Regions from separate parts of the Shewanella sp. SM29 genome, predicted to be linked through region 2. Evidence: riboswitches for the same ligand, from Rfam matches in the RefSeq annotation. Region 2 holds a riboswitch; the other holds the start of a gene.
What was found. Region 2 has a riboswitch for thiamine pyrophosphate ahead of thiC (phosphomethylpyrimidine synthase ThiC). Riboswitches for the same ligand answer to the same signal wherever they lie in the genome.

Region 1 (4,411 bases), on a different contig from region 2:
ATTCCCTACAAGTTGTGATGGTAGCAATGACCTTAATTGGTTTTTGTGGCGGTATCGGTTTATGTATTGCTGGTACGATTGTGGTGTCTGTGTGGCAAGAGAAATTACAAAGCACAATGTTAGTGGTGCAAGATGCGACGTTTAATATTGCAGGCGTTATTTTTCCATTGATAACGACTTATGCATTAACAAGTTCACTATCATGGAGTTATAGCTATTTAGCCGTAGGTTTAGTGGCGTTCGGTACAGTCATTATTACCTTGTTCACTCATTTCTCTATTTGCGAGCAATCTTCTACAACACAAGAGAAACAACAGTCTGAATGGAATCTCGGTATTATTAGTGGGGGTATTGGTTTATTTTTAGGAATGCAGGCTTTATATACTTTTTTAACTTGGGCACCTTTATTTGTAAAACAAAAATTTGATATCCCGTTTGAAGATGCCGGTAATATTATTACCCAGTATTGGTCCGCTGCGCTAATTGGGGCGTTAATTTCGACTGTGATTGTGACTCGTGTAAAAATTCACCATTTCTTAGTCGGTATTATTGCTTTAGCTATGGTGATCACCGCTGCCATTGTCAGTACCAATAATCTTAATTGGATAGCTTATTTAACCTATGGTTATGGTTTTGTGTGTGCCGCGCTTTATAATGCATTTATTGCTTATGGCGTGTCTTTTGTAAAAAAAGCCAGCAGCAAAAATGTGTCATATATACTTATTAGCGGAAGTGCAGGGGCGATGTTTAGCCCAGCCATCAGTTCTTTCTTTGAACGTATTATCGGATTACAAACTGTGATGTATGTGATTCCTTTGCTTTACGCAGCGATATTTATGCTATTGATCGTTTCAAGTCGGATGAAATCGGCTATGGAACAACACTCGCCATCGGTAAGTTAATTTACCTGTGCATCCATCCCACACTCGGTTGTTAAATTAAGTCGAGTGTGGGTTATGTTGAAAGCGGTTATATACCTGCTTCAACAAATTTCTTGAGTGCGTTGAGATCACAAATCCGAATGCCATCTTTTTTCCGCTCAATTAAGCCTCGTTCCTCAAGATTTTGTAGCGCCCGACGGTAGACTCGGTCGGTAGTGCCAAATCGTTCAGCCTCTAAATAGCGTTTACTAAAGCCATCTACGGGCAAGTCATTTAAGTATTCATGGTAAATATCAAATGCCACATTATAACTGATGGGATAGAGCAGTCGCCGAGTAAAAATATCCACTGTGTCTTGGTAGTCAATCGCAATTGCACTGGCGAAGAATAGCGCGAGTTGAGGGTGCTGACCGAGGCAATGTTGCAGTTTTTCAGCGCTAATCAACATGATTTCTAAGGGTTCACTGGCAATAATGTCTAGTTGACAGTGGTACTGGGTGAAGAACTCCATTTCGCCAAACAGTTGTGAATCACAATCAATAGTACCTAATTGAAAACACCGACCATTTCTCGCGGTATGGCCGAGTGATACGCGACCTTGCTTCACCAATACAAGTGATGCCATCGCTTCCCCCTGCGTCATGAGGTGAGCGCCTTTTTTGAGCATTTTTATTTCGCTGATGCAGCTAAGTACAACCGCTTCAATAAGTGGATAGTCTTGCTCCCATCGCTGGCTATAACGTCCTTTCGATAAAGGTTTTAGCTGCATCGACTATGATCCTCTTACTGTGTTCGAAATTGCGACCTTCTATAGCATTATCATGATAGGCGGTCAAATGGACGAAAGGATTTAGGCTGATACTAAAGACATTTTCATCATACGAAGTGAAGGGCAGTGGTTTTCGCGACATTTAATTGAATCGCAGAGATAAGAGTGCCCACTTTTTATTTCCGTCATGTATACTAGGCGCCGCCAAGGGGTGTTTGTTGTGCATTAATGTTACTCTGATTTTAACGTTGACGGCTGCAAACTGAGATGTCATCTGACGAACCCTTAGAACCTGATCCGGCTAATACCGGCGTAGGAATGGGCCAATCAACAGCACACTTCTGAATCGCTTATTCGTTGCCGGATCTCAAACATTATATTTGAGGTCCTATGTCAAACCGTAAAACGTCAAACCATCAATCTCCATTTTCAACCGTATCGCCAAGCTTATTTTTAGCCCGAGCGCCGCTGGCGTTAGCCATCGCCGCAGCGCTGAGCACCCCTGTTTTTGCACAAACTGATGCTATCGATAAACCCGAGCCCAACCCTGAGATGGAAGTCATGGTGGTGACGGCGGATTTTCGCAGTTCAAGCTTAGAAAAAATGCCCTCCAGCATTACCGTTATCGACAGTCAAAAAATTCAAGATGAAAGTGCGCAACACTTTGAAGATCTGCTTAATTCTATCGCCAATTTTAACTGGTCAGGTGGAAGCTCTCGGCCGAAATATTTTCAAATTCGCGGTGTAGGGGAACAGGAACAATACCAAGGCGCACCTAATTCTTCCGTGGGTTACATCATAGATGATATCGATTTATCCGGTATTGGTATGGTGTCGAGCATGTACGATTTACAGCAGGTCGAAGTGCTTCGTGGACCGCAGGGGACGCGTTACGGCGCGAATGCCTTAGCGGGATTGATTTATCTGAAGAGTAACGATCCAACTGATGTGTTTGAGCATGGCGGCGAAGTGTCGTTAGGCGATGATAATTTACGCACTTTTAGCGGGTTTAGCTCGGGCCCATTAACGGATTCTGGCAAGCTGCTTTATCGTGTGTCAATGCAGCAGCACCAGCAAAATGGTTACCACGATAACCTGTATTTAGACCGTGATGATACCAATGGTCGCGATGAATTCAGCGGCCGCGCTAAGCTGCGCTGGTATGCGACAGATGATTTGCAGTTTGATTTAACTGTGCTGCATGCCGATTTTGATAATGGCTATGATGTGTGGAGTTTAACCAATTCACCAACCCAGACAACATCGGATCAACCGGGTGTTGATAGCCAACGCACCACAGGTGCGGGTTTTAAAGCGACCTATTCTGGTGCAGAAAACTTCGAATTAACTTCGTTAACCTCTTTTGCGAATACCGATCACCATTACAGTTACGATGGCGATTGGGCTAACTCAGAATATTGGGCCTCTAAGCAATGCAATGATGACAATGGCAATCTGGCGCCGTGTCAATACGATTATTTTTGGGATAAAACGGGTCAGCGTAAAACCGCGTCGCAAGAGTTTCGCCTAAGTTCTACCGAGCAGGGCCGTATTTTTGCAGAGAGTACTGATTGGTTGCTTGGTGTGTATGCCATGAATCTGAAAGAAGATAACCAATTGTATTCTGAGTACAATACTTCGCTAGATGAAGTCTTAGACTCAGAGTATGAGGCGACAAACTATGCACTGTTTGGCCAGCTTGATACGGATTTGGGCTCAAATTATGCTTTATCTGTGGGGCTACGTTTAGAGCGCCGCAACAGCCATTACTCTGATACGAATAACGATAATTTCGACCCGAGCGAAACCATGTGGGGTGGTCATATTGCTGTGAGTAAAGTGCTGAACGACTCACACAATGCTTATGTCCGAGTCGCACGCGGCTACAAGGCGGGCGGTTTCAACATGACTTTGCCCGTCGAATTGAACGATAAAAAAGAGTTTAGTACTGAGACGCTCTATAACTATGAAATCGGCCTTAAATCCCATTGGTTAGCGGGACTTATCGATACTAATTTGGCGCTGTTCTATATGGACAGACAAGATCAACAGGTGGCTGCATCACAGCAAGATCCCGATAAACCACAGCGTTTTATCTTGTTCACTGAAAATGCAGGCAGTTCGAATAACTATGGCGCTGAGTTAGATGCAACCTGGTATGCCACGGATAATCTGCAAGTTTACTCAAGCTTAGGTTGGTTAGAAACGGCCTACGGTGACTATCAGTATCAGGACAAATATGGCACTGAGGTGGATTTAACTGGCCGCGATCTAGCCCATTCTCCACATGTTACCTACAGCCTTGGCGGGACTTATCGTGCTAATTCGGGTTGGTTTGCTAACCTGAATCTTAGCGGTAAGAGTGAATTCTATTATTCAGACAGCAATGAATCCCGCTCTGAACCCTACACTATCGTCAATGCCCGCGTGGGTTATGAGGCGAGCGCCTGGTCGGCATATTTATGGGGACGCAATCTGTTTAATGAAGAATACGGTGTGCGTGGCTTCTATTTTGGCAATGAGCCAGATAACGGTTGGGCGGAAAAGCAATATATTCGTTACGGCGATCCGCGTCAGATTGGCGTAACCTTTAACGTTAAGTTTATGTAATAGCTCATTTTAAAATGAGCATAATTATTTAAGTGTTAACTGAACTGTAGCCCAGTATTTGGGCTACAGCCTTACTTCAGAATATCAAGGAATTAAAATGAAACTGACCGCAGAAATTAGCATGTATCCCTTTAATGAAAATTACCTCGAT
Region 2 (4,411 bases):
GCTTTGGGTGGCAAGTCGGAAAGTAGAGTCGTCAGCTGAGCCATTAACATCACCGCTGATACGGGCTCAACTAAAGTGACCGCCACTGAGCTTTGCGCCGTCACTGTGGTGATCACGCTGCAACCGTGACAACCCAAATCTTGAATCGTGGCCAAGTCCGCCTGAATACCGGCACCGCCGCCGCTGTCTGAACCGGCTATGGTCCAAACAAATGCGGGGCGAGCGGTATTCATGGGCGAATTACCCCCATGAATACCCGACATAATTAGGCTTCCTCTGCTTCGGCGACAAGCTTGTCTTTCACGTGATAGATCTCGGCGCCCGAAGCAGCAAATTGTGCCGATTTTAGCGCCATTGCCGCTTCCAACTCCTGCGGCGTCTTGATTGTGACTTGCATGGCTTGGGCAGCCGCTTCAACTTGCTCCGCTTTCGCTTGTGCCGCCTCTAAGCCAGCGGCATAGGCACGTACATCTTGGGTGATTTTCATCGAACAAAATTTAGGGCCGCACATAGAGCAAAAATGCGCGACTTTAGCGGATTCCTGCGGTAAAGATTCATCGTGGTAAGCGCGCGCGGTTTCAGGATCTAGTCCTAAGTTATATTGATCTTCCCAGCGGAATTCGAACCGCGCCTTTGCCAGCGCATTGTCACGAATTTGCGCACTCGGATGACCTTTGGCCACATCGGCGGCGTGGGCAGCAATCTTATAAGCAATCAAACCTTGCTTAACATCTTGTTTATTCGGTAATCCTAAGTGTTCTTTTGGCGTGACATAACACAACATAGCGCAGCCATACCAAGCAATCATGGCCGCGCCTATGCCGGAGGTGAAATGATCATACCCAGGTGCGATATCGGTGATTTGTGGGCCAAGGGTGTAAAACGGCGCTTCGTCGCAGTGAACTAACTGCTTGTCCATGTTCTCTTTAATGAGCTGCATCGGGATATGTCCCGGCCCTTCGATAATGGTTTGTACGTCGTATTCCCACGCGATTTTGACTAGCTCACCTAAGGTTTCAAGCTCTGCAAACTGGGCGGCATCATTAGCGTCGGCAATCGAGCCTGGACGCATACCATCACCTAAGGACAGGGATACATCGTAGGCGACGCAAAGCTCACAGATCTCACGAAAATGGCTGTAGAGGAAGTTTTCCTTATGATGGCTCAAGCACCATTTGGCCATGATTGAACCACCGCGGGAAACGATCCCAGTAACGCGTTTAGCCGTCATCGGCACATAACGTAGCAGTACACCAGCATGAATCGTAAAGTAATCAACACCTTGCTCAGCTTGTTCAATTAAGGTATCGCGGAACACTTCCCAGGTTAAATCTTCTGCCACGCCGTTCACTTTCTCCAGCGCTTGATAAATCGGCACTGTGCCAATGGGCACTGGCGAGTTACGGATGATCCACTCGCGGGTTTCGTGGATATAACGACCCGTGGATAAATCCATGACAGTATCCGCGCCCCAACGGGTAGACCAGACGAGCTTTTCCACTTCTTCCTCGATGGAAGACGTCACCGCAGAATTACCGATATTGGCGTTCACTTTCACCAGAAAATTACGCCCGATGATCATAGGTTCGGCTTCGGGATGGTTAATATTCAGCGGAATAATCGCGCGGCCACGGGCAACTTCGGCGCGGACAAATTCGGCGGTAATCGGTTCACCAACTAAGGCACCAAAGGCTTCGCCCTTGGCTTTACGATTGAGGATTTCATCCTGTACTTCGGCGAGAGCCATATTCTCGCGGATCGCCACATATTCCATTTCGGGCGTGATAATCCCTTGACGGGCATAGTGTAATTGACTGACGCGTTTGCCCTGCAGCGCTCTGCGTGGGCGGACAATCGCACTCGAACCCGCCTCAAAACGCAGATGGTCTAAACCGTCATCGGCGAGTCTTTGTTGGGTAAAATCGGAGGTCGCGCAGTGTAATTGCTCTGTATCGTTGCGGGCTAGGATCCAGTTTTGTCTTAATTTACCAAGGCCGAGGCGCACATTGATGTCGGCCTCAGGATCGGAATAAGGTCCGGCGCAATCATACACGCGGATTGGCGGATTTTTTTCCATGATAGGCGCATCATCTGTACCGCCCACCAGCGTATCCGTCTGCATAATTTGTCGCATACCAACGCGAATATCGGCACTAGAGCCTTCGAGGTAAATCTTTTGTGAATTAGGATGTTGCAGTGGCGCTAGCGTATCGATAAAGGCTTGGGCCTGCGCACGGGTTTCGCGGCGACTCGGCGCCTGAGGCACGATTGATTGACTAGACTCAGTCGATTTATTAGGGATTGTCGATTCTGGCGCTGTGATTTCTATCGCACTGGCAGCTACAGCTGGGTTTGGGTTTGAACTGGACATAAGCAATCTCACGTTAAAAAATAGAGTTGCTTGTCTGGAGAATTGAGTTGTTGATAGCTGGGCATGGCAATCAATTTTTGTGACCAACACTGGCTTCAAAAATTGAGTTACCCTGCTCAATAACAATTAAATCTAAACATTAAGGCTTAAAACACTGCTGAGTTAACAGGTGTTCAAGCCGTCTATTTTGGCGATTTAATGTGTGTTATTACGCTTGTTTCCTTCGCAGGTTTTAACCTGATCAGGTTCAACGGATCCCGAATAAACGGTCTCAGCCAAGAGGCACTCCGACAAGATGAGTGCGCAGTATAGACAGAAGCGGCAGCAACAAACAAGGAAAAAAGCAATTAAAAATCTTAACCACCAATCCAAAATAAAGATTCATAATTAATTGTTTTTAATTGATTAAATAAAATTAAACTAAAAAAGCTATAATTAGCATGAAAATAAATCATAAAAAAAAGTCACTATTTATGGGGTTTGAGCATCATTTTGTTTAATCGAGATTGAATGGCATCATCAATAGCTTGATTGATTTTTTTGCCACTGCAGTTAATGGGAAAACCTAAATTTTCGGCGTTAGGATTAACTTGAGTGCCGACTTGTACCACGCGATAACAAGTATCCCCTTTACGCACAATACGATTTGGGTCTAAGGGTAAATCTAGACTCGTTGTGCCACCGAAATCATCGGCATTAGGGACAAATAGCACCTCCATCTCTGGGCTCATTTCACTCATATTCGATTTCCGGGTGAACTTATCGGCCTGTTCAATGACGAGATCATCGAGCGCTTGCTCGCGCTGACGTTCAAAATATTGCTGGGTGAATAAACTCATGCTTGAGCTTGTCGCTATTGTGCTCTCACCTTCTGCTGCGGGTGAACTCTTAGCGCCAAGCTGCGGCTTTATTTCTGTGGTATCAAGCGTATTCGTTGGTTTTGTTGCCATCGTTTCAGTGGGTTGTTCATCACTTGGGGCAATTGATTGAGTTTTCTTTGATTGAGATTGGATCGATTGAGTGATGTTCGGTTTAACCGTATCTGGGTTCACTTTTTCTGACTCTACTTTTTCAGAGACGGCCTTTTCGGGTGCTATTGTTTCAGGCATGACCTTTTCAAGTATTGGCAGAGGCTTCACTTGAGTTTGAGGTGTGGGAACAATTGTAGGCGTAACAGAACTTGTCGCTTCAGTCTTATCCTCGGCCTTGATCTCAGTTTTGAACTCCGAGGTTTCGGCTTTCTCTACCGCGGGAGCATAAATAAAGTAAGCCTTGATCGCTGTCACTTTAGGGCCACGGCTTTCTATTTCCTTCAATCCAAAGGGATTTAACTGCGGGCGCCACAAAATGCAGATAAGTAAAAATAAACACGCATGCACTAAGAGCACAAAAAATAACAAACTGAATCCTTTGAAATACGGCTGACGAGCACGCAAAACGGATCCCGTCCCCAATCCCTGAGCACTAGTTTGTATCGTCCTAGACAGTTCAGGTTTGGATTCAGACTCAGGAACCAATTTATGTTGATGTTGATGTTGATGTTGATGTTGATGTTGATGTTGATGTTCAGCATGGATTTCTTGCAGTACCAAATCTTGGGTTTTATCTTGAGCTATGCCTTTGATGTCATGCTTAGAGGCTGAATGACCTGTATCGCTATTGAACGCTAATGGCTCCGTATCAGTGGTAAAAACAGGCGTTTGAGCAGCATCCAGTTCACCAAGGTGATGATCAAAAGCGATAACTATCTCACCTTCTGGCGATGTGGCCGAAATCAGCAAAGCACTATCAGCATCATCTCCAATCGCTATCGCTGTAGGAGATGCTGTAAATAAAGGCGCGGCCTTGGGTTGATGTTGAAAAGGCAAAATCCATCCTTAGGTTTTGTATAGTATCCATTGATTTCAATGATGCTTAACGTGGAACGATTACACTCTAATTCAATATCAATCCAATATCGGGTTGGTGAATATTGAAAGCGAATTATCTATTGATTGCATTTACTTACGAGTGCTCAACGCAGATTAGAGGAGGCAAACA

Region 1: it holds a riboswitch for thiamine pyrophosphate, as region 2 does, so the genes downstream of both, L5L77_RS11830 (TonB-dependent receptor) here and thiC (phosphomethylpyrimidine synthase ThiC) in region 2, are expected to answer to the same signal.

The regions. Positions count from the first base shown of each region.
Region 1 is NZ_JAKKRN010000014.1:107,205-111,615, forward strand. Features, by position in the region: gene tsgA (MFS transporter TsgA) at 1-902, shown strand, start outside; gene L5L77_RS11825 (Crp/Fnr family transcriptional regulator) at 970-1,650, opposite strand; TPP riboswitch at 1,848-1,986, shown strand; gene L5L77_RS11830 (TonB-dependent receptor) at 2,041-4,260, shown strand; gene L5L77_RS11835 (hypothetical protein) at 4,358-4,411, shown strand, end outside.
Region 2 is NZ_JAKKRN010000020.1:50,342-54,752, reverse strand. Features, by position in the region: gene L5L77_RS14510 (bifunctional hydroxymethylpyrimidine kinase/phosphomethylpyrimidine kinase) at 1-263, opposite strand, end outside; gene thiC (phosphomethylpyrimidine synthase ThiC) at 266-2,371, opposite strand; TPP riboswitch at 2,573-2,671, opposite strand; gene L5L77_RS14500 (hypothetical protein) at 2,839-4,239, opposite strand.